3 regions of the Enterobacter chuandaensis genome follow, and region 3 is predicted to be linked to each of the others. Evidence: riboswitches for the same ligand, from Rfam matches in the RefSeq annotation. Region 3 holds a riboswitch; each other region holds the start of a gene.
The links. Region 3 has a riboswitch for thiamine pyrophosphate ahead of thiB (thiamine ABC transporter substrate binding subunit). Riboswitches for the same ligand answer to the same signal wherever they lie in the genome.
Positions count from the first base shown of each region.

Region 1: another riboswitch for thiamine pyrophosphate. It lies ahead of thiM (hydroxyethylthiazole kinase); the one in region 3 lies ahead of thiB (thiamine ABC transporter substrate binding subunit).
Region 2: another riboswitch for thiamine pyrophosphate. It lies ahead of thiC (phosphomethylpyrimidine synthase ThiC); the one in region 3 lies ahead of thiB (thiamine ABC transporter substrate binding subunit).

Region 1 covers NZ_CP097173.1:3,119,600-3,129,167, reverse strand. The annotation lists gene MX657_RS15190 (MFS transporter) at 1-447, shown strand, start outside; gene MX657_RS15185 (glycoside hydrolase family 32 protein) at 465-1,898, shown strand; gene MX657_RS15180 (hypothetical protein) at 1,948-2,418, opposite strand; gene MX657_RS15175 (YadA C-terminal domain-containing protein) at 2,576-3,595, opposite strand; TPP riboswitch at 4,241-4,337, shown strand; gene thiM (hydroxyethylthiazole kinase) at 4,373-5,143, shown strand; gene thiD (bifunctional hydroxymethylpyrimidine kinase/phosphomethylpyrimidine kinase) at 5,140-5,940, shown strand; gene MX657_RS15160 (GntR family transcriptional regulator) at 5,983-6,729, shown strand; gene MX657_RS15155 (PfkB family carbohydrate kinase) at 6,703-7,656, opposite strand; gene MX657_RS15150 (ADP-ribosylglycohydrolase family protein) at 7,653-8,657, opposite strand; gene MX657_RS15145 (nucleoside permease) at 8,654-9,568, opposite strand, start outside.
Region 2 covers NZ_CP097173.1:239,363-248,930, forward strand. The annotation lists gene thiH (2-iminoacetate synthase ThiH) at 1-815, opposite strand, end outside; gene thiG (thiazole synthase) at 815-1,582, opposite strand; gene thiS (sulfur carrier protein ThiS) at 1,584-1,784, opposite strand; gene MX657_RS01145 (HesA/MoeB/ThiF family protein) at 1,768-2,523, opposite strand; gene thiE (thiamine phosphate synthase) at 2,516-3,151, opposite strand; gene thiC (phosphomethylpyrimidine synthase ThiC) at 3,151-5,046, opposite strand; TPP riboswitch at 5,125-5,234, opposite strand; gene rsd (sigma D regulator) at 5,289-5,786, opposite strand; gene nudC (NAD(+) diphosphatase) at 5,882-6,655, shown strand; gene hemE (uroporphyrinogen decarboxylase) at 6,694-7,758, shown strand; gene nfi (deoxyribonuclease V) at 7,768-8,439, shown strand; gene MX657_RS01180 (YjaG family protein) at 8,481-9,071, shown strand; gene hupA (nucleoid-associated protein HU-alpha) at 9,258-9,530, shown strand; gene MX657_RS01190 (DUF1481 domain-containing protein) at 9,542-9,568, shown strand, end outside.
Region 3 covers NZ_CP097173.1:812,579-822,146, forward strand. The annotation lists gene thiP (thiamine/thiamine pyrophosphate ABC transporter permease ThiP) at 1-1,485, opposite strand, end outside; gene thiB (thiamine ABC transporter substrate binding subunit) at 1,461-2,444, opposite strand; TPP riboswitch at 2,476-2,576, opposite strand; gene sgrR (HTH-type transcriptional regulator SgrR) at 2,613-4,268, opposite strand; gene sgrT (glucose uptake inhibitor SgrT) at 4,357-4,509, shown strand; gene MX657_RS04025 (sugar efflux transporter) at 4,630-5,808, shown strand; gene MX657_RS04030 (Hok/Gef family protein) at 6,025-6,177, shown strand; gene leuD (3-isopropylmalate dehydratase small subunit) at 6,269-6,874, opposite strand; gene leuC (3-isopropylmalate dehydratase large subunit) at 6,885-8,285, opposite strand; gene leuB (3-isopropylmalate dehydrogenase) at 8,288-9,379, opposite strand; gene leuA (2-isopropylmalate synthase) at 9,379-9,568, opposite strand, start outside.

The sequences.
Region 1 (9,568 bases), 2.3 Mb from region 3:
TTTCTTGAGGCGGCGGGCATGTTTTGTGCCCCGTGGCTGGTAAACCGCCTCGGCGCGAAAAACGGCCTGATATTCGCGGGCATGGTGATGGCAATGCGTATGGTGGCATCCGGTCTGGTTGAGGGGCCGGTGCTCATCTCCATTACCAAGCTGCTGCACGCGGTTGAACTGCCCGTATTGCTGGTCTCAATCTTTAAATACAACAGCCTGCATTTTGATAAACGGCTCTCTTCCACCCTCTATCTGGTGGGCTTTGCCTGTACAAGCTCGGTGATTGCTTCGGTTCTGTCGCCGCTGGCGGGTTACAGCTATGAGAAATACGGCTTTGCCCAATCCTATCTCATTATGGGGCTATTAGTTTTCAGCACCACGCTCATCTCCATCTTCCTGTTGCGCTCGGGTAAGTCTTCTTCTGACCCGCTCATGCCGCAACCCTCCACTATCTGACTGAAAAGAGTGAATAAATGATGTATTCCATAGCCAAAGCTGAACAGGCCTTACAGGCCAAACGCGGCGATCTTAACCTGCGCTGGTATCCGCGTTACCACCTCGCCGCGCGCGCCGGCTGGATGAACGACCCGAATGGCCTGGTGTGGTTTGACGGCTGGTATCACGCGTTTTACCAGCATCATCCGTACTCGACCCAGTGGGGGCCGATGCACTGGGGCCATGCGCGCAGCAAGGATTTAGTTCGCTGGGAACATCTCCCGGTGGCGCTGGCACCGGAAGGGCCAGAAGACAAGGACGGCTGTTTTTCCGGCTCGGCGGTGGTGGATGGCGATACGCTGGCGCTGATTTATACCGGACACAAATTCCACGGCGATCCGGGTGACGAGGCTAACCTTTATCAGGTACAGTGCCTGGCAACCAGCCGTGATGGCGTCCATTTTTCGCGACAAGGAACGATCGTTGATACGCCGCCTGGGCTGCATCATTTCCGCGATCCGAAAGTGTGGCGGGAAGGGGAGCGCTGGTACATGGTTGTCGGTGCACGGGATGGCGAGACGGGCCAGGTGCGCGTTTACCGTTCTGACGATCTGCGCGAATGGCAGGATATGGGCGTGCTGGCGGTGGCTGAAAAAGAGATGGGTTACATGTGGGAATGCCCGGACTTTTTCACCCTCAACGGTAAACGCGTGCTGATGTTTTCACCTCAGGGGCTGGCTGCGGAGGGATTCAACAATCGCAATCTTTTCCAGAGCGGCTACCTGCTGGGGGAGTGGCAGCCCGGCCAACCTTTCGTGCGTGAAGGTGAGTTTGTGGAGATGGACTGCGGGCATGATTTCTATGCGCCGCAAAGCTTCCTGACGCCTGACGGACGCCGCATCGTTATCGGCTGGCTGGATATGTGGGAATCCCCCCTTCCGGAACAGCAGGATGGGTGGGCTGGCATGCTCTCTTTGCCGCGCGAACTGACGCTAAGTGCGGATAACCGCCTGCAGATGCGGCCAGCCCGAGAAGTCGAATGCCTGCGGGTGGCATGGTTCCCCTGGCCGGTGAGCACGCTCAACAATCAGCAGATCGTTCAGGTGGAAAGCTGTGATGCGATGGAGGTCATACTGCAGTGGGATTGCGTCAACAGCAGCGCGGAGCAGTACGGCATTCGCCTTGGTGACGGATTACGTCTCTACGTCGATGCGCAGATGCAGCGCCTGGTGCTGGAGCGCTATTATCCGCAGTATGGCCTGTGCGGCACCCGAAGCGTCGCGCTTAACCTGAACGACACGCTAAGCCTGCGCCTGTTCGTTGACAGCTCGTCTGTGGAAGTGTTTGTCAATGAAGGTGAGGCGTGCCTCAGCAGCCGCATTTACCCTGATGAAGGGGCGCACGAACTGGCATTGTTTGCCTGGACGGGAACGGCATCGCTTATTAATGCCGGGGCGTGGCAGCTAGAGTAATACGTTAAGGCCTGCAAATTAAAAAGGCGACAGGTGTCGCCTCTGTTTTCTATTTAATCTTTGTTGCGTAACCTTCAAACTTTCCCTCTTTACTCACCGCTAATTTGCCTTTAGCGGGATAGTAAATGAAGGTGTATAGCCCTTGTGAATAAACTTTTGCCTGAGGCTCGTTTTCATCCAGCGCGCCCAATACGCCATCGACATTTAGGATCTCGCCTTTAATCGTGATCTTCATTCCTTCCCATTTAAAGGTGTGAACCGCTTTAGCTGCCTGTGCATGTTGCTTCGCATTTTTTTTAGCCCAGATACCCGTACCCGCAGCGGCATCACGTGCGTTCGCCCATGCTGCATTTTGTGCGGCTTCATTGTAAACATTCTGGCGATTTTGCTCAGCCAGGTAGCAGGTATCTTTGCTAATACCCTGGCGCTCACATTCGGCCATGCGCTGAGCAGGTGAAGTACATGCAGAAATCAGGATGGCAGCACTAGCTATTAGTACCGCTGAGAGTGACTTTATCATTATGATGATACCTTAGATGAAATATTCGATAGAAGGAGGTTTAATAGCCGCAAATATAATAAGTCTGATACATAATACCTAACCATGCGCCAACGATAATAAGCATCAGGTACAATATTACAGAGATAACAATGTATTTTGTCATGCTGGTTATTTATTAAAAGCCGATTCCTACGCCGACTGAAGCTCCCATGTTATTTGCTGTATCATCAGAGAAGCTCACTTTACCAACCATATGTTCGTTAAAGTTAACCGACGCCCCAACCGCTAAAGCGCTTTCACCGTTGTAAGTCGCACCGCCAGCCGAGAACATCACGCGCTGATTCGTTTGCACCTGTGGTAAACCGGCCATCGCCATCGCGCCACTGATACCCGCGTTTGCTTCTTTCTTGTTATTATCGACTTCCTCACGCAGCGATCTAAATTGCTGGTTGGTGTTGTTATTCAGAGCCTGTAATGTCTGTTTGGTAGCCTGCAGTTCCTGTGCTTTGGCAGTAATAGCCTGACTATTAGTTGTGACTTTAGCTTGTGTTGCCGTGTCTACCTGCGTTCGTGTCACGGTGGTCATCACGCCATCTTTACCATTCGCTCCATCACGTCCGTTAACTCCAGCAACGCCTTGTGCGCCCGTAGAACCGGTATCGCCTTTATCGCCTTTAGCGCCATCTTTTCCATCTACGCCGTTAGTGGGTTTTGGTGTATTCTCAAGAGCTAACAGGCGGCTATCTTGCACAGCATTAACAGTTTCAATATCAGTAATTGCAGTTCCGTTAGTAAGCACGCCTTTTAACGCCACATCACCTTTTGTATTAGCGGTGTCGGCAAGAGCGCCTGCTAATTTAGCTTCCTGATCTACGTGAGAAACAGTCGTTTGAAGAGAGGAGATATCAGCGGTGTTCGTGCTGATATTATTTTTACTTACGTTGATCTCGTCTTGCATTCGTTCACGATCGCCTTGCAAGTTATAGATCTGCCCGTCTTGCGTTACGTTTTCAGCTTTCATATTATCCAGATTATAAGCGGTATTATCAGTGCCCTGAATCTGAATAAAAGTACCTGCGTTGGATACGTTATCGTTAAGGTTTACGTTTACATCTGCAGCTTTAGTTACATTTATAGAACCAGTCAAAATAACGCCGGATACAAAAAATGCAACGGCATTTTTAGCAAGTTTCATTTTAAAAGCACTCATCATTTAAAAAGTAAAAATGGGTAAGGCTAGCTATCCTGGCGTGTTGATGTAACGTCTGGTTACGCCTGATTAAAATAACGGGGTTACGTAGAATTTTGAATAAATCACTTAATTCGTAACGTGCAGTAACTATCAATTAATGCGAGTTTTTGGATATTGATCTAAATCATAAATGGCATGAATAGCCAAAGTGAGTTTTTAAGGGGTGTCGCAAAATATCTCAATGTTTACATTAACTTATAAGGTGCGTGGCCAGATGCACGTTTCGTGTTAACCCCTTGATTGAGAGGCTAAATATTTAGCGGGGTTAAACGGTTTGGGGTTCACTTTATATTTCATTCGAAATAAGATTTAATGCTTTATGAAACATAAAATAGACTAACTGAAAGCGGAAAAAAATTATGTTGGTAGAGCTATTTCTTAAACGCTGAAAAAAGTGAGTGTTTCTTGGACGTAATGTAATTGTTATAGAAAATGGTGTTGATTCAAAGGAGGGGCATAATAGTCCTGTAATTATCGCTGCTAGCCTTTTCTTTCGCACCACCGCTGCATGAAGAAAGCGAACCTCGAAAGGGCGCTTGCGTCAGCATGAAACTTCCCCTAATCTGGCAAAAAGTAAGTCAATTCTTACCAAATGACTCGGGGTGCCCTTCTTTGTGAAGGCTGAGAAATACCCGTATTACCTGATCTGGATAATGCCAGCGTAGGGAAGTCAGATGCCTTCCCGGTCATCGCTTCTTCACGCAAGGCAGGAGCGAAACCATGCAGCCTGACCTGCTCGATTTACACGTTTTACACCACTTCCGAACCCGTTCTCCACTGACCCACTGTATGACCAACGACGTCGTACAGACCTTTACGGCTAACGTTTTGCTGGCGCTGGGTGCATCCCCCGCGATGGTGATTGAGGCCGAAGAGGCTGAACAGTTCGCCGCCATCGCCGATGCGCTGCTGATTAACGTCGGCACGCTGACCTCTCCGCGAGCGCAGTCGATGCGTCGGGCGATTGAAAGCGCGGTGGCGGCAGGTAAACCCTGGACGCTGGACCCGGTTGCGGTGGGTGCCCTGACGTTCCGCACCCGCTTTTGCCATCAAATCCTGGCCCTGAAACCGGCCGCCATTCGCGGCAACGCCTCCGAAATCCTGGCCCTTGCCGGAATGAGCGCGGGCGGGCGCGGCGTTGATACCACCGACACTGCCGCCAGCGCGTTGCCTGCCGCTCAGGCGCTGGCCCGTCAGACCCATGCCATTGTGGTCGTCACCGGCGAGGTGGATTACATCACTGACGGAGAGCGGACCCGAACGGTCACGGGCGGAGACCCGTTAATGACCCGCGTGGTGGGAACCGGGTGCGCGCTTTCTGCCGTTGTGGCGGCGAGCTGCTCGCTGCCGGGCGACCGGCTGGATAACGTTGCCGCCGCCTGCGGATGGATGAAGCGTGCCGGAACGCAAGCCGTTGCGCAGTCACATGGGCCAGGCAGTTTTGCCAGCGCGTTCCTGGATGCGCTCTATACGCTGGAGGAGCAGGCATGAAACGGATTAACGCCCTCACTATCGCCGGTACCGACCCCAGCGGCGGCGCAGGTATCCAGGCTGACCTGAAAACCTTCTCCGCGCTGGGTGCCTATGGCTGCTCGGTGATTACCGCGCTGGTGGCGCAAAACACGCGCGGGGTGCAGTCGGTCTACCGTATCGAGCCGGATTTTGTCGCCGCGCAGTTGGATTCGGTATTCAGCGACGTGCGCATTGATACCACCAAAATTGGCATGCTGGCCGAAACGGATATTGTGGAAGCGGTAGCCGAGCGGCTTATACGCTATCAGGTGCAAAACGTGGTGCTGGATACCGTTATGCTGGCAAAAAGCGGCGATCCGCTGCTCTCCGTCTCCGCCGTTGAGACGCTGCGCAGTAAGTTGCTGCCGCAGGTGGCGCTCATCACGCCCAATCTGCCGGAAGCCGCCGCGCTGTTAGGCACCTCGCACGCAAAAACAGAACGTGAGATGAAAGAGCAGGGGAAAGCGCTGCTGGCGATGGGGTGCGGGGCGGTGCTGATGAAAGGCGGGCATCTGGATGATGCCGAAAGTCCGGACTGGCTTTTCACCCGTGACGGCGAACAGCGTTTTACGACCCCGCGCGTACAGACCAAAAACACCCACGGCACGGGGTGCACTCTCTCTTCCGCGCTGGCGGCGCTGCGTCCCCGGCATGACAGCTGGGCCGATACGGTGCGTGAAGCGAAAACCTGGCTCTCGGCCGCACTTGCCAAAGCCGATACTCTGGAGGTGGGTCACGGTATTGGGCCGGTTCACCATTTTCATGAATGGTGGTAAGCCTTATACTGGCAAGAAACACCACGCCTGAGAAAAACAGAGATGGAACAAGCGCATACCCGGTTAATCGCTCAACTGAATGAACGGATCGCCGCGCCGGACAACACGCCGCTGTACCTGAAATTTGCCGAAACGGTTAAAAACGCGGTGCGCAGCGGCGTGCTGGAGCACGGGAATATTCTCCCCGGCGAGCGCGATTTAAGCCAGTTAACCGGGGTGTCGCGCATTACCGTGCGTAAAGCGATGCAGGCGCTGGAGGCTGAGGGCGTGGTGACGCGGGCCCGGGGCTACGGGACGCAAATCAACAACATCTTTGAGTATTCGCTCAAGGCGGCGCGCGGGTTCTCACAGCAGGTAGTGCTGCGCGGCCAAAAGCCCAATACGCTGTGGGTCAACAAACGGGTGGTGAAGTGCCCGGATGAGGTGGCCAATCACCTTTCAATTCCCCCGGAGAGCGAGGTTTTCCTGCTCAAACGCATTCGCTACGTTGACGACGACGCGGTATCTATTGAAGAGTCCTGGGTGCCGGTCGGGCTCATTCCCGATCCGGATGCGATTGGCATTTCGCTGTACGACTATTTCCGCAGCCAGAATATCTTCCCGCAGCGCACCCGTTCACGGGTCAGCGCCCGCATGCCGGACAAGGAATTTCAGGCGCACATCAAAATGGATGACAAAATACCGGTGCTGGTGATTAAGCAGGTTGCGCTTGACCAGCAGCACCGGCCGATAGAGTACAGCATCAGCTACTGTCGCAGCGACCTATACGTCTTTGTGTGCGAGGAGTAATTCGTCGCGAGTCGGGGCGCTGTCGCCGCCCCGGTGGCTGACCACCCACGACGCCACGGCATTTCCCAGCAGAACCGCATCGGCCAGCGACCATCCCGCCGCCAGCCCGGCAAGCGTGCCGCCCGCGTGGCTGTCGCCTGCGCCGATGGTGTCTACGACCGTGGCGGGAAACGCGGGAACAACGCCCGAGACGTCACCGTCATACCACGTAGCACCGTCTTTATCATGGCGCACAATCAGCGCGGCGCTGAAGCGCTGCTGCCACTGCGCGCCGAGGGTTTCCACTTCCATTCCCAGTCTCTCAGCGGCAAGCTCCGCTTCCTGACGATTGAGTGACACAATCGGCCTGCAGGCCATTATGCGCGCCATCAGCGCGTCGGCAATATCGGCAATGCGTGGGCCAAAATCAATAAAGGCCGTCACGTGCCGCAACCCTTCAAGCCAGCCCGTCAGCAGCTCGCCACACGGTGAGGCCAGCTGGTAGCCGGAGAGATAAACCAGGCTGTTTTGCGGAACCCGAAGTCCGTCAAGCCAGCGCTGCTGCCACTGGTTCTCGACGCCGCTAAAGGACATAAAGGTGCGCTCGCCGTCAGGCTCAACGAGCGCCAGGCACCAGCCGTTGTCGCCGGTTTCGGCCTCCACGGCGCTATGCAGATCCTGCTTCGCCATGGCGTTGCGGATGATATCCGCCCACACGCCGTGGCCGACGGGCAGGGCGTTTTGCGCCGTAATGCCGAGCCGTTTCAGGGCGATGGCGATATTCAGCGCGCAGCCGCCGATATTCACGCCCTGCTGTTTAAGCTCGATATCGCACCCGCGCCAGGGCAGGGCGTAGGCGTCGGCGATGACGTCAATCACCGCCGCGCCCAGCACCGTCACCGGACGCGTGGCGTGCAGGGTGTCGAGACGTTGGGCAAACGAATTCATACGCCCTCCCTTTGCTCCCTGAAGTGCAGCAGTTTCACGCAATAGTGGCCAAAATCAAGTTGATTAACGGCGTCGAGCTCGGCCTTCAGAGCCGGGTCAATGGCCTGCACGCCGTGGAGCGCGCCGCAGATGGCCGTCGCCATGGCGCCAATGGTGTCGGTATCACCGCCCAGATTGGCGCATAAAATGGCGCAGCGGTTTGGGTCGGTTCCCGCCAGTTCCACCATCGCGATGGCCGCCGGAACGGACTCAATGGTGCTGGTTCCTGCGCCGACAAGCTGATAAATCTGCTCGCTGGCGGAGTCGATACCGTTGGCTTCCCGCACGGTCTTAAGCGCCAGCTCAATGCGCGCCGCCAGCGACGCGCTGAAGGTGGTGGTTTTTGCCTCCTGCGCAAAACGGGCAATTCCCGGCAGGGCATCGACGATGTTCTGCCAGCGTTCCCCGTCGACGGCGCGGGAAATCGCCCAGGCAATCACCACCGCGCCGGCAATGGCAAGATCGGATTTATGGGTCGGGCTGGAGGCCAGCGCGACCTGCTCAACAAAGTGTTCCAGCCGCGTCGCTGGCAGCAGACAGCCCAGCGGGGAGGCGCGCATCGCCGCCCCGTTGGTCACGCCGTTGTTGTCCAGCTCGCTGACCGGCTTCCCGTCACGGATCGCGTTAAGCGCGATTTTCGAGGTCGGGCCGAGCACGTTTTTGTTAAACGCGTCGAAGTCGAGCGCCCAGTTCAGGATATGCTTGCCGATAACGTCCGCGTTAATCTCCCCGTCGCACTCCACGATCGCATCTGCCAGGCACAGCGCCATTGAGGTATCGTCGGTGAACTCTGCCTGTTTGAAATAGCAGGCCGCGTTATTCTCTGCCGGGCCGGGTAAAAAGCGGTCGATCCAGCCGAAGTGCGCCTTGACGCGCTTTCTCGGCCACAGCTCCGACGGCATGCCCATCGCATCCCCTAACGCCTGGCCGTAGAGGGCCCCGAGAATACGGTCTTGTTTCATTTAACTTCCCCTTGTGTCAGCGCGGTATCGCCATCAACCACCTCAATTGCGGTGATCTCTTTATCCGATTCGCGGAAAAACAGCATAAACAGCACGGCAATCACGGCAATCATGATTGCACCAAATGTCCACATTCCGGCCCAGTTGAAGGTCAGCCCATTCACCGGCTCTTTGTAGGCGAACATTTTTTCCATCATCACGCCGCCCAGGCGGTAACCCAGCAGGCTACCAAACCCCTGACAGCACAGCGTAATCAGGCCTTGCGCGGCGGTGCGCATGTGCACCGGCGCTTTTTTATCCACGTAGATGTACGCGGTGACGTAGTAAAAGTCGTAGCTCACGCCGTGCAGCAGAATGCCGAGGAACGGCAGGGCATAGGTAAAGTACTGCTCCGCACCGCCGTAAACGAAGAAGCCATAGCGGATGGCGGCGGTTATCAGGCCCAGCAGTAAGACCTTCTTAATACCAAAGCGTTTGGTAAAGAACGGCAGGGCGAGCATAAAGAAGATTTCAGAGAACTGGCCGAGCGTCATCCAGCCGGTGGCATTTTTCATCCCCACTTCGGTGAGATAGCCGTTGGCGAAGATGTAGTAGAAGGCCAGCGGCATAGCGAACAGGAACGAGCAGAAGAAGAATACCAGGAAGTTTTTGTCGCGCAGCAGGACCAGCGCATCCAGCCCCAGCATGACTTTGAAATCCAGCTTGCCGGTACTTTTCGGCGGCGTGTTCGGCAGGAACAGAGCAAAGACGCCGAGCAGGGCGGAGCTGGCTGCGGTCATCAGCAGCGGGATATTGGTATCGGAGATGTCGCTGTAGCCCATCATCTGCGGCAGGAACCCGCACGCCAGACCGGAGGCGATCCAGCCGATGGTGCCCATCACGCGAATGCGCGGGAAATCGGCCTCGACGTC
Region 2 (9,568 bases), 570 kb from region 3:
GCGGGTTCAATGCCTCCTGCGCAGGGGCGTAGCCGGGGGAAAGAAATGGAGTAGCGGCTCTGCCAGTAGTGTTGCTGCAACCACAGCAGATGTTCCGCCACCATGTAGCAATCTACCCGCCAGCTATCGGAAAGCCCGATTAGCGCACCCAGACCGATTTTGTCGATCCCGGCGCGACCCAGCCTGTCCGGCGTTTCCAGCCGGAAGAAGAAGTCCTGTTTCTTTCCCTTCAGGTGATGCCGGGCGTACGTCGCCTCGTGGTAGGTTTCCTGATAGACCATGACGCCATCCAGCCCGAGCGTTTTTAACTCTGCATACTCGTCCTGTGACAGGGGCTGAACCTCCATCTGCAACGACGCAAACTCCCGACGTATCGCGGGCAGATGCTGGCGGAAATAGTCCATCCCCACTTTGCCCTGATGCTCGCCCGTCACCAGCAGAAGATGCTCGAACCCCATTTCACGAATGGCCGCACACTCGCGCGCAATTTCACCTTCATCGAGCGTTTTGCGCTTGATGCGGTTGCTCATGGAGAAACCACAGTAGGTACAGTCGTTGGCGCACAGATTTGAAAGATAGAGCGGCACGTAGAAGCTTACCGTGTTGCCAAAACGCTGGCGGGTGAGGCGCTGCGCACGTTGAGCCATCGGCTCAAGGTAAGCGCTGGCCGCCGGAGAGAGCAGGGCCATTAAATCCTCACGGCTCAGATGGCGGGCGTTCAGCGCGCGCTCGACGTCAGCTGCCGTTTTGCTGTTGATGCGCAGGGCAATATCGTCCCAGTTAAGCTCGCGCCAGCGATCCGTAAAGCTGGTCATCAGAGCGCCTCCAGAAAACCGGTCAGCGGGCTGGTGGCCTGTGCCTGAAAACTGCGCGAGCCGGGGCCGGACTCTCTGGCCAGCACGCCAGCCTCCACCGCGAGACGAAACGCGCGCGCCATCATTACCGGGTCGTCGGCAACCGCAATAGCGGTATTCACCAGCACCGCGTCGGCGCCCATTTCCAGCGCCTGTGCGGCATGGCTGGGTACGCCAATGCCCGCATCCACCACCACCGGCACGGTAGCCTGCTCGATGATGATCTCCAGCATCGCGCGGGTTTCCAGCCCCTGATTAGAGCCAATGGGTGCCCCTAACGGCATAACGGCGGCACAGCCGACCTCTTCCAGACGCTTACACAGCACGGGATCGGCGCCGCAGTAAGGCAGAACGGTAAACCCCTGCTGCACCAGTTTTTCTGCGGCTTTCAGGGTTTCGATCGGGTCGGGCAGCAGCCAGCGGGCGTCCGGGTGAATTTCCAGCTTCAGCCAGCGGGTGCCGAGTGCTTCCCGCGCCAGCTGTGCGGCGAAAATCGCCTCTTCGGCCGTTTTCGCGCCCGAGGTATTGGGCAACAGCGTAACGCCTGCCTCCAGTAACGGGGCAAGAATGGCATCGTTGTGCTGGCGAAGGTCCACACGCTTCATCGCCAGCGTCACCAGCTGGCTACCGCTTTCACGGATGGCTTCCACCATCAGTTGCGGCGAGGAAAATTTGCCTGTTCCGGTAAACAGATGAGAATCAAAGACTTTATCAGCAATACGTAACATCTCAGCCCCCTGCGATAACCTGAAACAGCAGGATCTGGTCGCCTTCATTGACCTGCTGACGTTCCCACTGCTCGCGCGGCAGGATCTGTTGATTGAGCGCCAGCGCCGTTCCCGGCTTGAGCTGACGTAATTTATCGAGCAGTACGGCAACGGTGAGGCCGTCGTCGCAGCTTATTGGCTCATCATTAAACAGAATGCGCATCACGGCCTCCGCATACCGGGCAGTGGCTGGCGCGGTGTAGCGCCAGATGGCGCCAGCCGCTGGAACGGGCATCGAACAGCCGCAGCGTGTTGCGCTCCGTTTCCATGCCGCTGAGCAGCTTGATGGCCTCCAGCGCCTGCAGCGTGCCCATCACGCCCACCACCGGACCAAGCACACCCGCCGTGCGGCAGTTGCGCTCTGGCTCGGCATCGTCCGGCCACAGGCAGCGATAGCACCCCTGCGCCCACGGCGGCGTCAGGACCATCATCTGTCCGCCGAAACCGACCGCGCTGGCGGTAATAAGCGGCGTATTCTCTGCCACGCAGGCCGCGTTGATCGCCTGACGCGTCGCCATATTGTCGGTACAGTCCAGTACCGCGTCGGCAAGGGCGACTTCACGGCGCAGGCTTTCACCGCTGAGCCGCGCCTGCAGAGCAATCAGTTCGATATCCGGGTTAAGCTGGCTCAGCCGCTGCCGGGTAATCTGCGCTTTTGGCTGGTTAATATCCTCTGTCGTAAAGAGAATTTGCCGCTGCAGGTTGCTGAGGTGCACCTCGTCGTCGTCAGCCAGTACCAGCGTGCCCACGCCCGCACCGGCCAGATAGAGCGCGGCAGGCGCGCCTAACCCGCCCAGACCGACAATCAACACCCGGCTGGCGAGCAGCGTTTGCTGCCCGTCAATGGCGATATCCTCCAGCAGGATCTGACGGCTGTAGCGCATAAAGTCGCGATCATTCATCGCCTGCTCCTGCCAGCTGTAAAAGCTGTTCGGTGGCGGAACGCCAGTCCGCCGCCTGGGTGATGGCGCTTACGACGGCGATACTGCCGACGCCGGTCTCCAGCACCGCCGGGGCGCGTTCAACGCTGATCCCGCCGATAGCGACAGTGGGGTAATCGGCAAGGCGTTCGACGTGGCTCGCCAACTGTTTCAGCCCCTGCGGCGCGGACGGCATCTGCTTGGTTTGCGTCGGGAAGACGTGACCCAGCGCGATGTAAGAAGGGCGGGCCGCCAGCGCCACGTCGATCTCCATATCGTCGTGTGTTGACACGCCAAGGCGTAGCCCAGCTTCGCGGATGGCGTTCAAATCGGTTGTCTCCAGGTCCTCCTGACCCAGATGTACGCCGTACGCCCGGTGCTTAATGGCCAGCCGCCAGTAATCGTTGATAAACAGGCGGGCGTTGTAGCGACGCCCCAGCGCGATGGCAGCAACCACATCGGCTTCTACCTCTTCATCGCGTTTATCCTTGATGCGCAGCTGGAGGGTGCGCACGCCAGCCTCCAGAAGGCGTGCGATCCACTCCACGCTGTCCACCACCGGATAGAGCCCCAAGCGGAAGGGGACGGGAGGAAAATCAGGCTGGTACATTACGCCTCCTCTTTTTTGAGGTAGATCTCGCCGCCTCTGGCGCGGAAGGTTTCTGACATATCCGCCATGCCGACTTCAATGGTCTGCGCGGCGGCGTAGTCGCGCACTTCCTGGCTGATTTTCATCGAGCAGAACTTCGGCCCGCACATGGAGCAGAAGTGCGCCACCTTGCCCGATTCCTGCGGCAGGGTTTCGTCGTGATAGGCGCGGGCGGTGAACGGATCTAGCGCCAGGTTGAACTGGTCTTCCCAGCGGAATTCAAAGCGCGCCTTGGACATGGCGTTGTCGCGGATTTGCGCGCCCGGATGGCCTTTCGCCAGATCCGCCGCGTGGGCAGCAATTTTGTAGGTAATCAGCCCCTGCTTCACGTCCTCTTTGTTCGGCAGGCCGAGGTGCTCTTTCGGCGTGACGTAGCAGAGCATGGCGCAGCCGAACCAGCCGATCATCGCCGCGCCAATCCCGGAGGTGAAGTGGTCGTAGCCCGGCGCAATATCGGTGGTCAACGGTCCCAGGGTGTAGAACGGCGCTTCGTGGCAGTGCTCCAGCTCCTCGGTCATGTTGCGGCGGATCATCTGCATCGGCACGTGTCCCGGGCCTTCAATCATTACCTGCACGTCATACTCCCAGGCGATTTTGGTCAGCTCGCCCAGGGTATGCAGCTCGGCAAACTGCGCTTCGTCATTCGCGTCGCGAATAGAGCCCGGACGCAGGCCGTCGCCCAGCGACAGAGAGACATCGTACGCGGCACAGATTTCGCAGATCTCGCGGAAGTGCTCGTAGAGGAAGTTTTCCTGATGATGGGACAGGCACCACTTCGCCATGATGGAGCCGCCGCGCGAGACGATGCCGGTCAGACGTTTCGCCGTCATCGGCACGTAGCGCAACAGCACGCCCGCGTGAATGGTGAAGTAGTCCACGCCCTGCTCGGCCTGCTCCAGCAGCGTGTCGCGGAACGCCTCCCAGGTGAGGTTTTCGGCGATGCCGTTGACCTTCTCCAGCGCCTGATAAATCGGGACGGTACCGATCGGCACCGGGCTGTTACGCAGGATCCACTCGCGGGTTTCATGGATGTAGCGGCCAGTGGAGAGGTCCATCACCGTGTCCGCACCCCAGCGCGTGGACCAGACCAGCTTTTCCACCTCTTCTTCGATGGAGGAGGTCACTGCCGAGTTACCGATGTTCGCGTTGACCTTCACCAGGAAGTTGCGGCCAATAATCATCGGCTCGGATTCCGGGTGGTTGATGTTGGCGGGGATAATGGCGCGCCCGGCGGCCACTTCGTCACGCACAAACTCCGGCGTGATGTTCTCCGGCAGGCGAGCGCCGAAGCCTTCACCCGGATGCTGGTAGCGCAGCACTTCGCTGCGGATACGCTCGCGGCCCATGTTTTCACGAATGGCGATGAACTCCATCTCCGGCGTAACGATGCCCTGGCGCGCGTAGTGCAGCTGGGTTACGCATTTGCCTGCTATGGCGCGTTTTGGCGTCAGCAGGCCGGTAAAGCGCAGCTCGTCCAGACCGTCGTCGGCCAGGCGCTCTTTGGTGTACGCCGAGCTGCGCACGCTCAGCTCTTCGCAGTCGTTACGCGCGTCAATCCAGGGCTGGCGCAGCTTTGCCAGACCCTGCTGCACGTTGATGGCAACATCAGGGTCGCCGTACGGACCGGAGGTGTCGTATACCGGTACGGCTTCGTTGTCTTCGTACTGCGGGTTATCTTTGCTGCCGCCGATAAGCGTCGGGCTGAGCTGGATTTCACGCATTGGGACGCGGATATTGGCCTGCGAGCCGGAAATGTAGATGCGTTTCGAGTTCGGGAAAGCGGTGCCTTCCAGGGTGTCGATGAAGCGTTGGGCGTGTTCGCGCTGTTCGCGGCGGGTCAGTTTAGTAGTAGACATAGCTCATTCCAAAAGTGAAGGACATGGCTTGTCAGACGACGGATGAAGCAAGAGAAGATCGCCCGGGGGCGATACAACAGCAGTGTGACTCTTGTTCCCTTCGCAGGTATTAGCCTGATCAGGTTCCGCGGATCCCGAATTAACGGTCTCAGCCCGTGCTTTCACACTGGGCACTCCGACAAGAAAAATCCCCCTCGTGAGAGGGGCGAATGGTTGTAAATTACTCGTTAACGATTAAGAACTCAAGCAGGGCGCACGACGTTCTCTTCGTTAATGATGTTCAAATCATGGTCCAGTGCGAGGGCAATCAGCTTATCTTCCAGCGTGAATCGTTCTTCCAGCGCTTCACCGAGGTCGGATAGCGCCTGCTGGAACTCAAGATAATTATCGTGATCGATGGCATTCTCGAGCGTGGAATCGTAGTAATCCATGATCTGCTGAGTGTTGGCTTCCAGCAGCGGACAAAGTTTGCTGGCCGCTAAACAGGGGGTTGTGCCTTCCATTTCGCGGATAATGCGTTCATAAATGTTGAAATGGCCGTCGGAAAGGTAGTCGACCAGGCTCTGACAAAAATCATCCAGCGCTTTTTCATTCAGCCGCATAAAGGATTCTTTGCCAGGCTTAAGACCGACCAGATTGTAATACGCCACGAGGAGATGCTTGCGTACATGTAGCCAGCGATCCACCAGTGTGTTACTTCCTCCAACGCGCTCCGTCAGGCTTTCTAGCTGGTTTAACATGGTCGACTCCGCAAAGTTTAGAATGGGATCTACTTACCCAAAATGTAACCACAATGCTAACAACATGTCAGTGAAGCGAAGGTAGTGCAATAGATATGGATCGTATTATTGAAAAATCAGATCTGGGTTGGTGGATCGTCAGCCACGAACAAAAGTTGTGGCTGCCCGGTGGAGAAATCCCCTACGGTGCGGCAGAAATCTTCGATCTTGTCGGTCAGCCCGCTCTGCGAATCGGCGAGTGGCAGGGCGATCCGGTGTGGTTGATCCGGCAATCCCGGCGTCAGGATATGGGATCCGTTCGCCAGGTGCTGGATCTGGACGCGGGGCTGTTCCAGCTGGCGGGGCGGGGCGTGCAGCTGGCGGAGTTTTATCGCTCGCACAAATACTGCGGTTACTGCGGACACACCATGCACCCGAGCAAAACCGAGTGGGCTCTGCTCTGCGGCCACTGCCGTGAACGCTACTATCCGCAGATTGCGCCGTGCATCATCGTCGCCATCCGCCGGGACGATTCCATCCTGCTGGCGCAGCATACCCGCCATCGCAACGGCATTCATACCGTGCTGGCCGGTTTCGTCGAAGTGGGCGAAACGCTGGAGCAGGCGGTGGCGCGCGAGGTGATGGAAGAGAGCGGAATCAAGGTGAAAAACCTGCGCTACGTGACGTCGCAGCCGTGGCCGTTCCCGATGTCGTTGATGACCGCGTTTATGGCGGAATACGACAGCGGCGAGATCGTTATCGACCAGAAAGAGCTGCTGGAGGCGAACTGGTATCGTTATGACGATTTGCCTCTTTTACCCCCACCGGGTACGGTGGCGCGTCGGCTGATAGAAGATACCGTGGCGATGTGTCGGGCCGAGTATGAGTAGTGTTACACTGAGGCCATGACGCTTAAGGAACTGCAAAAATGACCGAACTGAAGAACGATCGTTATCTGCGTGCGCTGCTGCGCCAGCCCGTTGATGTCACCCCGGTGTGGATGATGCGCCAGGCGGGACGCTATCTGCCAGAGTACAAAGCCACGCGCGCGCAGGCGGGTGATTTTATGTCGCTGTGCAAAAACGCCGAGCTGGCCTGTGAAGTGACGCTCCAGCCGCTGCGCCGCTACCCGCTGGATGCCGCCATTCTCTTTTCGGACATTCTGACCATCCCGGATGCCATGGGCCTTGGGCTCTATTTCGAAACTGGCGAAGGTCCGCGCTTCACCTCCCCAATCAAAAGTAAAGCCGACGTGGATAAGCTGCCGATCCCCGACCCGGAAGGCGAGCTGGGCTATGTGATGAACGCTGTGCGCACTATTCGCCGTGAGCTGAAAGGTGAAGTGCCGCTGATTGGCTTCTCCGGCAGCCCGTGGACGCTGGCGACCTATATGGTTGAAGGGGGCAGTAGCAAAGCCTTCACCATGATTAAAAAGATGATGTACGCCGAGCCGCTGGCCCTGCATGCGCTGCTCGACAAGCTGGCGAAGAGCGTTACCCTCTATCTGAACGCGCAGATTAAAGCCGGTGCGCAATCGGTGATGATTTTCGACACCTGGGGCGGCGTGCTGACCGGGCGTGATTATCAGCAGTTCTCCCTGTACTACATGCACAAAATCGTTGACGGCCTGCTGCGTGAAAACGAAGGTCGCCGCGTGCCGGTGACGCTGTTTACCAAAGGCGGCGGTCAGTGGCTGGAAGCGATGGCGGCGACCGGCTGCGACGCGCTGGGCCTCGACTGGACGACCGATATTGCCGATGCGCGCCGTCGCGTGGGCGACAAAGTGGCGCTGCAGGGCAACATGGATCCGTCCATGCTCTATGCGCCGCCAGCACGTATTGAAGAAGAAGTGTCGACTATACTGTCTGGTTTCGGCCAGGGTGAAGGGCACGTCTTTAACCTCGGCCATGGCATTCATCAGGATGTGCCGCCAGAACACGCTGGCGTATTTGTGGAGGCGGTGCATCGGCTTTCTGCCCAGTATCACAAGTAAGGAGTGGTTATGGATCTCGCGTCGCTACGCGCTCAGCAAATCGAACTGGCTTCATCGGTGATCCGCGAGGATCGTCTGGATAAGGATCCTCCGCAGTACATTGGCGGAGCGGACGTTGGGTTCGAGCAGGGCGGCGAAGTGACGCGAGCGGCGATGGTGGTGCTGAAATACCCTTCGCTGGAGCTGGTGGAGTACAAGGTAGCGCGTATCGCGACCACCATGCCGTACATCCCCGGCTTTCTCTCCTTCCGCGAATATCCCGCGCTGCTGGCCGCGTGGGAGCAACTTTCGCAAAAACCTGACCTGCTGTTTGTTGATGGGCACGGTATTTCCCATCCGCGTCGCTTAGGCGTGGCCAGCCACTTTGGGCTGCTGGTGGACGTGCCGACCATTGGTGTCGCCAAGAAACGCCTGTGTGGGGCGTTTGAACCTCTTTCTGCCGAGCCGGGTGCACTGGCGCCGCTTATCCATAAAGGCGAGCAGCTGGCGTGGGTCTGGCGCAGCAAGGCACGCTGTAATCCATTGTTTATCGCGACCGGGCACCGTGTGAGCATGGACAGCGCGCTGGCGTGGGTGCAGCGTTGCATGAAGGGCTACCGTTTACCGGAGCCGACGCGCTGGGCTGATGCCGTTGCCTCCTCGCGACCGGCTTTTGTTCGTTGGCAGGAAATTCAGCCGTGATTCAGGTAAACTGCGGCTAATTTCCGATTCGAGACATCATCATGTTACAAAACCCGATTCATCTGCGCCTTGAGAAGCTGGAAAGCTGGCAGCACGTGACGTTTATGGCTTGCCTGTGCGAGCGCATGTACCCCAACTATGCCGCGTTCTGCAAGCAAACGGAGTTTGGCGAAGGCCAGATTTATCGTCGTATCCTGGATTTAATCTGGGAAACGCTGACGGTGAAAGACGCGAAGGTAAACTTCGACTCTCAGCTCGAAAAGCTGGAAGAGGCGATCCCGGCAGCGGATGATTTCGACCTGTACGGCGTCTACCCGGCCATTGATGCCTGCGTGGCGCTGAGCGAGCTGATCCACTCCCGTCTGAGCGGGGAAACGCTGGAGCACGCCATTGAAGTCAGTAAGGCATCCATTACGACCGTCGCGATGCTTGAAATGACCCAGGCAGGCCGCGAAATGACCGACGAAGAGCTGCGTGCTAACCCGGCCGTTGAACAGGAATGGGATATTCAGTGGGAGATTTTCCGCCTGCTGGCAGAATGTGAAGAACGCGATATAGAGCTGATCAAAGGGCTGCGCGCGGACCTGCGTGAGGCTGGTGAGAGCAATATTGGTATAATTTTTAACCAATGAGACAACAAAACGTGATTTAACGCCTGTTTTGTCGCACCTCGACTCTTCCCTTCTGCCCCCCGTCTGGTCTACATTTGGGGGGCGAAAAAAAGTGGCTATCGGTGCGTGTATGCAGGAGAGTGCTTTTTTGGCATTTTCGTCGCACTCGATGCTTAGCAAGCGATAAACACATTGAAAGGATAACTTATGAACAAGACTCAACTGATTGATGTAATTGCGGACAAGGCTGATCTGTCTAAAGTGCAGGCTAAAGCTGCTCTGGAATCTACCCTGGCTGCTATTACTGAGTCTCTGAAAGAAGGCGATGCTGTACAACTGGTTGGTTTCGGTACCTTCAAAGTGAACCACCGCGCTGAGCGTACTGGCCGCAACCCGCAGACCGGTAAAGAAATCAAAATCGCCGCAGCTAACGTGCCGGCATTTGTTTCTGGTAAAGCACTGAAAGACGCAGTTAAGTAAGACGCGTGGCAGTGAACAGTTTTAACGAAGGGGCGGCA
Region 3 (9,568 bases):
AAGCCAGAACGGCAGCGTGCGGAAATCTTCATTGCCAAAGAGCGCCACTACGCCAAAATCGCCAATCGACAGCACGCAGGCGAAGGCCAGCGCCTGGGCGAGCGGGCGTTTCAGCGCGCGGAGTTCCACCACTTTCAGACGCTGCCAGCCTTTCATGCCCAGCGACTGGCACAGCAAACTGTAGCGGCTATTGACGTCGCGCATCGGGTTTTCCAGCACCTTGAGCGCGTAAGGGATGGCCATCAGTGCGTTGGTGAAAATCACGATGCCGTCGGCACTTTCCGGCAGGCCGATGGTGCTGTTGAACAGCAAAAAGAACCCTGTCGCCAGCACGATGCCCGGCATCGCCAGAATCAGCATGCCCGACAGCTCCAGCGCGTGTCCGGCTCTACGGGCATGTCGCGCGTACAGCTCGCGGCTGCTCCAGAGCAGCATCATGGTCAGCGTCACGCAGATTAGCCCCGCTGCCAGCGCGATGCGCAATGAGGTCCATGTCGCTTGCCAGAGGACGGGCTGTTGCAGTACTGACAGCACGTTCATATTCAGACCATCAATGATAACAGCCAGCAGTGGCGGCAGCAGAAGCAGGAGCGCCAGCGCGATCAGCATAAAATCCGAGACGCGGCTGTGCAGGCTGTCCTGCGGATCGCGCCAGCCTGTAATGCTGTTGCTTCCTGCGGGAATCGCTTTACTCAGACGCTGGCTCAGCAACACCAGCACAAGGCAGCATGCCATCTGCACCATCGCCAGCAGCGCGGCGCGGCCCGGATCGTAGTCGTAACTTAAGGCCTGATAGATTGCCAGCTCGATGGTAGTCGCCTGCGGCCCGCCGCCGAGAGAGAGCACGGTGGCAAAGCTGGCAAAGCAGAGCATAAAGATCAGTGCGGCTACCGGGGCAATCTGGCGGCGCAGCCACGGCCATTCAACAAAGTGGAAGAATGACCAGCCGCGCATGCCGAGTTGGGCGGCAATCTGGCGCTGCTCACCGGGTATGTTCTCCAGCGCCTGCAAAAAGAGACGCGTTGCCATTGGCATATTGAAAAAGACGTGCGCAAGCAGAATGCCCTTCAGCCCGTAGGGAGAGAAGGTCCATTCCAGGCCTGAAGACGCAAAGAGCGAGGCCAGCCAGCCCTGGCGACCGTAGACGCTCAGAATACCAAAAACGGCCACCAGAACCGGCAGGATCAGCGTCATGGCGCACAGGCGCAGCAGCGCCTGCCTGCCGGGAAAGCGTCTGCGGTACAGCGCCCGCGCGAGGAAGATGGCCGGGAGCGTCGACAGCAGCGCGGAGAGAAACGCCTGCCAGAAGGAGAACCGGATAACGTGCCAGAGATAGCTGTCGTGCCAGAGCGCAAACAGGTCGCTCTCCGGCGCGTTAAACCACAGTGCAAGGAACGCCCCCAGGCTGACCGCCACCATCAGCAGGGCGGCGAGCAGACCGGGCATTAACCAGCCGGGAATTAACGGCTGACGGCGCGTTGCCATTCACTTACCCATGCGGCACGCTGCGCGGCAACCTGCTGCGGCGTAAACTCCAGCGAGGTTGTTGGTTTGGTCAACTGCTCGAAACCTGCGGGCAGCGCAACGTCAGTGACCGGATACATCCAGTTGCCTGCGGGAATGGCGTTCTGGAACGCCGGTGAAACCATAAATTTCAGGAACTTCTCGGCCAGTTCCGGCTGCTTGCTGGCGGCGGTACGGGCCGCCACTTCCACCTGCAGGTAGTGACCTTCAGCGAAATTCGCAGCCGCGTAGTTGTCTTTCTTTTCGGCGATAATGTGGTAGGCCGGAGAGGTGGTGTAGCTCAGCACAAGATCGCTTTCTCCTTTCAGGAACAGGCCGTAGGCTTCGCTCCAGCCTTTGGTGACGGTGACGGTTTTAGCGGCCAGCTTCTGCCACGCTTCCGGCGCTTTATCCCCGTAGACTTTCTGCATCCACAGCAGCAGGCCCAGACCCGGCGTGCTGGTGCGCGGATCTTCGTAAATCACGCGCCACTTCTGGTCACTTTCGACCAGCTCTTTCAGGCTCTTTGGCGGGTTTTTCAGCTTGTTTTTGTCGTAAACAAAAGCAAAGTAGCCGTAATCGAACGGCACAAAGGTGTCGTTTTTCCAGCCGCCCGGCACGTTAACGGCATCTGCCGCCACGCCGCTTTTGGCAAACAGTTTGGTTTGCGTCGCGGCTTCCAGCAGGTTGTTATCCAGCCCGAGCACCACGTCGGCCTTGCTGTTTTTCCCTTCCATGCGCAGACGGTTGAGCAGCGACACGCCATCTTCCAGCGCGACGAACTTCAGCTCGCAGTTGCAGTCGGCTTCGAAGGCTTTTTTCACCACCGGGCCAGGGCCCCAGTCAGCGGAGAAGGAGTCGTAGGTGTAGACCGTCAGGACGGGCTTAGCAAAAACAGGCAGCGCAACCAGCGCCAGCAGGGGAAGAACGTTTTTTAACACTTTGCACCTCAGGGTTGAGTGGCAAAGGATTTTGAGCGACAGCCTCAAATCCCTTCGCCGGCGTTATCCGGATCAGGTTCGACGGGTATTATCTCAGCGCACATCAGTGATGCAGCACCCCGTTGAGAACGGCAGTATTGTAATGATTTGGTGAATATTACGAAAGCGTTATGGCTCCGGCGGCGCAAACCAGGCGGATTTAAAATCAAACCAGCCCAGGGTATTCATCCGCAGGCCGCGCATGCTGCGCTGCCCCTGGATCATCAGCCAGTGGTGGATCAGCGGCACGATCGCCTGTTCGGCCAGCAACTGCTGGCACCAGGTGGCCAGATTCATCTCACCCGCGCGCCACCCGGCGGCGTCCTGCTGCCAGTCCCGATCGATGCAGTGCTGGATCAGCGGGACTTCATACAGGTGCGAGAAGAGCGAGAAATCGAGCGGCAGGGTGAAGTTGGCGCTGTTGAGCCAGATATCACTGGTGATATCCCCCTGGTGCCATTCGTCATAGTCGACTTCGTTGACCTCCAGCGTGACCCCCTCGGCCGCCAGCAGCCGGATCATGATTTTAGCGATAAAGCGGTGCTCCACGTGCTCGCGGTAGTAGGTCAGGGTGATGGATTCCAGCCCGGCAGGCTTTTCGCAGCGTGCGGGACGCGCGTGGTGCCAGCGTGGAAGCAGGCCGTAGGCCGGGAACCACCAGGCCTGATACTGAATGTCGGCATGGTAGATCAGGTTCGCAGGGGCCAGAATGTGGCTTACCCACTGACGCACGTCGTGGCTTGCCCCGCGATGGGTGCGACGGTCAAACAGCAGATAATAACAGCCCTCCTCAAGGCGGCTCTCGACGGCCTTTTCACCGGTGGTTGGGCCTTCCAGCGTTAGCCCGGCGCTCAGCTCTTCGTTAAGGTCCGGCAGCACCCAGACGTTCACTTCGTCGATCAACGCCCGGTAGCCAAAATAGTCGTCAAAGGCGCGTATCTTGAGCTGATTGTTGTTATTGCGCGAGACGGCGTAGGGACCGGTGCCAATCGGCTGGCTGGCAAAATTGCTCAGCGATTCCCACTCGCCGGGCAGGATCATCGACGGCACATAGCCCAGCAGCCAGGGCAGCCACTTATCCTGCTGAGACAGCTCAATATCCAGCGTCCAGGCCGTGGGGGAGTGAATGCGCGAGATGTGCGAGTAGAGCGGAAGCGTGCGGGCGCGTTCCAGAGAGGCGATGACGTCACTCATCTCCAGCTCGCGACCGTGGTGGAAGTGAATGCCCGGGCGTAAAAAGAAACGCCAGTGCAGGGGAGAAAGCTGCTGCCAGTGGTGGGCGATATCCGCTTCCAGTTCCCCGTTTTCCTCATTTATGCGCGTCAGGCCGCTGAAAATTTGTCGGGCCATGTGGGTTTCAGAGCGCCGTAATGCCGTGCCGGGCAACAGATTTTTCATCGGACGGTAGTAGAGCACCCGCAGAATATGCCGACCCTGACGAAAACTGCGCCCAAGGTGTGAGACCAGCATCTGGCGCACGGCGGCCTTGTCGCCCACCAGCTGTACCAGCTGATCGATGCGGTCCTGCTCCAGCAGATCTTCCGCTCGCTGCTGCTGCAGCGCCAGCCCGGTATAGAGGAAGGTCAGGCGCGAGCGCTTACCGCGTCCGGCCTCGGCTTCCCAGTTCAGCCAGCCCTGCTGCTGCATGGTGTTGAGCAACGTGCGCATATGTCGGCGTGAACAGCTGAGCAGGTCAGCCAGCTCGTTCAGCGTGGTCTCCTGCGATTGCCCCTCGCAGCATTGCCAGAGGCGGATAAATTGTTGTTGCAGACGACCAGAAGGCATAAAAGGGGAACTCCTGACAAAAAACCAGCAATTTATTTATCCCTATATTAGGCCAATAATCCTTCCCGATGAAGCGAGGAGGTAAATTATGAAGAGGTCTACCGCACGTCAGTTTTATCAGCAGTACTTTTCAGCGACAAAGGGAGTGTCCTGGCTGGCCCGCCAGTGTGCAGAGCAACGGCTGAAAACGTTAGAAGAATTGATGCAGTGGGACGTTACGAAACCGACCTCTTCCCGCTAACTCGCCTCGATCATGTGTGACTGAGTATTGGTGTTTATCACCCGCCAGCAAAATGTTTTTGCTGGCTTTTTTCGTTTATTCTTTCACCCAATCTCGATTCGCTTTCACAAGGACTTGCGCATGCTGTGGTTGATGACGATGGGGCGACGCCTGAACGGCGTGTACGCCGCTTTTATGCTGGTGGCCTTTATGATGGGCGTGGCAGGGGCGCTTCAGGCACCGACGCTGAGTCTGTTTCTCAGCCGCGAGGTGGGGGCGCAGCCGTTTTGGGTGGGGCTGTTTTACACCGTCAACGCGATTGCCGGGATCCTGGTCAGCCTCGCGCTGGCGAAACGATCCGACAGCCAGGGCGATCGCCGTAAGTTGATCCTCTTTTGCTGCGCGATGGCCGTGGGCAACGCGCTGCTCTTTGCCTTCAACCGCCACTACCTGACGCTCATCACCTGCGGCGTGCTGCTGGCCTCTCTCGCGAATACCGCCATGCCGCAGCTCTTCGCGCTGGCCCGTGAATACGCCGATAACTCGGCGCGGGAAGTGGTGATGTTCAGCTCGGTGATGCGCGCACAGCTCTCTTTGGCGTGGGTCATTGGCCCGCCGCTGGCATTCATGCTGGCGCTGAACTACGGCTTTACGGTCATGTTTTCCATCGCGGCAGGCATTTTTATTATCAGCCTGGCGCTGATTGCCTTTGCGCTGCCGTCGGTTGCCCGGGTTGAGCAGACGACGGATAAGCCCATCACCCAGGTGAGCGGCTGGCAGGATAAGAACGTCCGGATGCTGTTTATCGCCTCCACGCTGATGTGGACCTGCAACACCATGTACATCATCGATATGCCGCTGTGGATCAGCAGCGATCTGGGTCTGCCGGACAAGCTCGCGGGGATCCTGATGGGCACCGCCGCCGGGCTGGAGATTCCGGCGATGATTCTGGCGGGGTATTACGTTAAGCGCTTCGGAAAACGCCGGATGATGATCGTCGCCGTGGCGGCCGGGGTGCTTTTTTACGCGGGGTTGATCCTTTTCCATTCGCGTGAAGCGTTGCTGGCGCTGCAGCTGTTTAACGCCGTGTTTATCGGGATTGTTGCCGGGATCGGCATGCTCTGGTTCCAGGATCTCATGCCCGGTCGTGCAGGCTCGGCGACCACGCTATTCACCAACAGCATTTCGACGGGCGTTATTCTTGCCGGTGTGATTCAGGGGGCGCTGGCGCAAAGCTACGGGCATGCCTCGGTTTACTGGATGATTGCGGCGATTTCGGTGGTGACGCTTGGGCTGACCTGCCGGGTCAAGGATGTTTGATTCTGGAAGGCGGCTTCACGAAATGAAACGACTTTCTGACAGGAGCAGAGAAGGCGCATAGAGTGCGTGGCGGGTGCTTGAGGCTGTTTGCCTCAGGCTTTCGCAAGAGGCAAACAGTGGAGAGTCCCACATCAAAAAACTGATGGGGAGACCAACTTCACAACCCACATTGCGAGGTTAGTCTCTTCATTGTCGAAAAGCAATAAGGAGGCTGGAATGCCAAAACGTACTCTGCTGTTAGGTTTGTTTCTGATCTGTACGACGCTGTTGATCTTCACCTGGATGGTGCGCGACTCGCTGTGTGAGCTGCACTTCAGACAGGAGAAAACAGAGCTGGCGGCAGTGTTGGCTTACGAAGCAAAACGTTAGCGGTATTGGCGGGGAAATTTCCCCGCCTCTCCAGAGTGGTTGAGCCTCAACGCACCCTTATCAATGGCCCGCGTCCTGCGGGCCATTGCCGTTAGCCCATAAACGCAGGCTGTTTTTTCTCGTACGCGGAGATGGCGTCTTCGTGCTGGAGCGTCAGGCCAATGCTGTCCAGACCATTCAGCATGCAGTGACGACGGAAGGCATCAATGCTGAAGCTGTAGCGCTTGTCTCCGGCTTTCACCACTTCCGCTTCCAGATCCACCTCAAACGCCATGCCCGGATTTGCCTGCACCATCGCAAACAGTTCATCCACCTGTTCATCACTCAACGTGACCGGCAGCAGCTGGTTGTTGAAGCTGTTGCCGTAGAAGATATCCGCGAAGCTCGGGGCGATAACTACCTTAAAGCCGTAATCGGTCAGCGCCCAGGGCGCGTGTTCACGCGAAGATCCGCAGCCGAAGTTTTCGCGCGCCAGCAGAATGGATGCCCCTTTGTATTCCGGGAAGTTCAGGACGAATTCCGGATTCGGCACTTCGCCTTTGTCGTCGAGGAAACGCCAGTCGTTGAACAGGTGCGCACCAAAACCGGTGCGGGTCACCTTCTGCAAGAACTGCTTGGGAATGATCGCATCGGTATCGACGTTAGCGGCGTCCAGCGGGACAACCCGGCCCGTATGTTGGGTAAATTTCTCTGCCATGATTGTCTCCTTATTTCAGGCTGCGAATATCGGCGAAATGGCCGGTGACTGCCGCGGCGGCGGCCATTGCCGGACTGACCAGATGGGTACGCCCACCGCGGCCCTGGCGGCCTTCAAAGTTACGGTTGCTGGTGGAGGCGCAGCGTTCACCCGGATTCAGCCGGTCGTTGTTCATCGCCAGACACATTGAGCAGCCTGGCAGACGCCATTCGAAGCCTGCTTCGATAAAGATCTTATCCAGTCCTTCCGCTTCCGCCTGGGCTTTCACCGGACCGGAGCCGGGAACCACCAGCGCCTGTACGCCCGGCGCCACCTTGCGGCCTTTCGCAATCTCTGCCGCCGCGCGTAAATCTTCGATGCGGGAGTTGGTGCAGGAGCCGATAAAGACTTTATCGATGGCGACATCGGTCAACGGCACGCCTGGTTTCAGCCCCATATAGGCCAGCGCTTTTTCCGCGCTGGCGCGCTCGACCGGATCGGCAAAGGACGCCGGATCGGGGATGCTGTCGTTGACGGAAATCACCTGGCCCGGATTGGTGCCCCAGGTGACTTGCGGCGCAATCTCTTCCGCCTGCAGCGTGACAACGGTATCAAAGGTGGCACCGTCGTCAGTTTTCAGGGTTTTCCAGTACGCGACCGCGTCGTCAAAATCCTGGCCTTTCGGCGCGTGCAGACGCCCCTTCACATAGTTAAAGGTGGTTTCGTCCGGCGCGACCAGGCCTGCTTTAGCGCCCATCTCAATGGCCATATTGCACAGGGTCATACGACCTTCCATGCTCAGCGCCTGAATGGCTTCGCCGCAGAATTCCACCACGTGGCCGGTACCGCCTGCGCTGCCGGTTTTACCGATGATCGCCAGCACGATGTCCTTGGCGGTGATACCCGGCGCGGCTTTACCCTTCACTTCAATCTTCATGGTCTTGGCGCGGCCCTGCTTCAGGGTCTGCGTGGCCAGCACATGTTCCACCTCAGACGTCCCAATCCCGAACGCCAGCGCGCCAAACGCGCCGTGGGTCGCGGTATGGGAGTCACCGCAGACGATGGTCATGCCCGGCAGGGTAATACCCTGTTCAGGCCCCATCACGTGGACGATGCCCTGATACGGATGGTTCAGATCGTACAGCTCAACGCCAAATTCGTTGCAGTTCTTAATCAACTCCTGCATCTGGATACGGGCCATTTCGCCGGACGCGTTGATGTCTTTGGTCTGGGTGGAGACGTTGTGATCCATCGTTGCGAAGGTTTTACCCGGCTGACGCACCGGGCGCTTGTGCGCGCGCAGGCCGTCAAATGCCTGAGGTGAGGTCACTTCGTGCACCAGGTGGCGGTCGATGTACAGCAGCGGGGTTTCGTTTGGCGCCTCGTAGACAACATGGGCGTCAAACAACTTTTCATATAACGTCTTAGCCATGATTACACCCCTTCTGCGACATAGCGGGCAATAATGTCGCCCATTTCATCGGTACTGACTGCTGCCGTGCCGCGTGCTAAGTCACCGGTACGGACGCCTTCTTCTAACGCCCGGTTAATGGCGTTTTCAATTGCGGTTGCTGCGTCGCCTGCATCCAGGCTGTAGCGCAGCAGCAGGGCCAGGGAGAGGATCTGCGCAATCGGGTTCGCAATGTTTTTGCCGGCGATATCCGGTGCGGAGCCGCCCGCCGGTTCGTACAGGCCAAAGCCTTCTTCATTCAGGCTGGCGGATGGCAGCATGCCCATAGAGCCGGTGATCATTGCACACTCATCAGAAAGAATGTCGCCGAACAGGTTGGAGCAGAGCAGCACATCAAACTGGGACGGATCTTTAATCAGCTGCATCGTCGCGTTGTCGATGTACATGTGCGACAGCTCAACGTCCGGGTACTGCTTAGCGACTTCACTGACGATCTCGCGCCACAAAATGGACGACTGCAGCACGTTCGCCTTATCGATGGAGGTCACCTTATGGCGGCGCTTGCGCGCAGATTCAAAGGCGATATGGGCGATACGTTCAATTTCGAAACGGTGATAGACCTCGGTATCAAACGCTTTTTCATGCTGGCCGCTGCCTTCGCGGCCCTTTGGCTGACCGAAGTAGATCCCACCGGTCAGCTCACGCACGCAGAGAATGTCGAAACCGTTGGCGGCAATATCCGCGCGCAGCGGGCAGAACTCTTCAAGCCCCTGATACAGCTTCGCCGGGCGCAGGTTGCTGAACAGCTTGAAATGCTTACGCAGCGGCAGCAGTGCGCCGCGCTCTGGCTGCTCTGCCGGCGGCAGGTGTTCCCATTTCGGGCCACCGACGGAGCCAAACAGCACGGCATCGGCATTTTCGCAGCCTTCAACGGTCGCTTTCGGCAATGGCGTACCGTGGTTATCAATCGCAATACCGCCCACGTCGTAGTGGCTGGTGGTAATTTTCATCGCAAAACGCGAACGAACAGCTTCCAGTACTTTCAGCGCCTGTGCCATCACTTCCGGGCCAATACCGTCACCCGGCAATACAGCAATATGGTAATTCTTCGACATTACACGGTTTCCTTGTTGTTCTCTTTATTCTGAGCTTTGCGTTGCAACTCTTTTTCGACTTCAGCGGCGCGCCAGATGTTGTTCAGGACATGCACCATCGCTTTCGCGGAGGATTCAACGATATCCGTCGCCAGTCCCACGCCGTGGAAGCGGCGGCCATTGTAGTTGACGACGATATCCACCTGACCC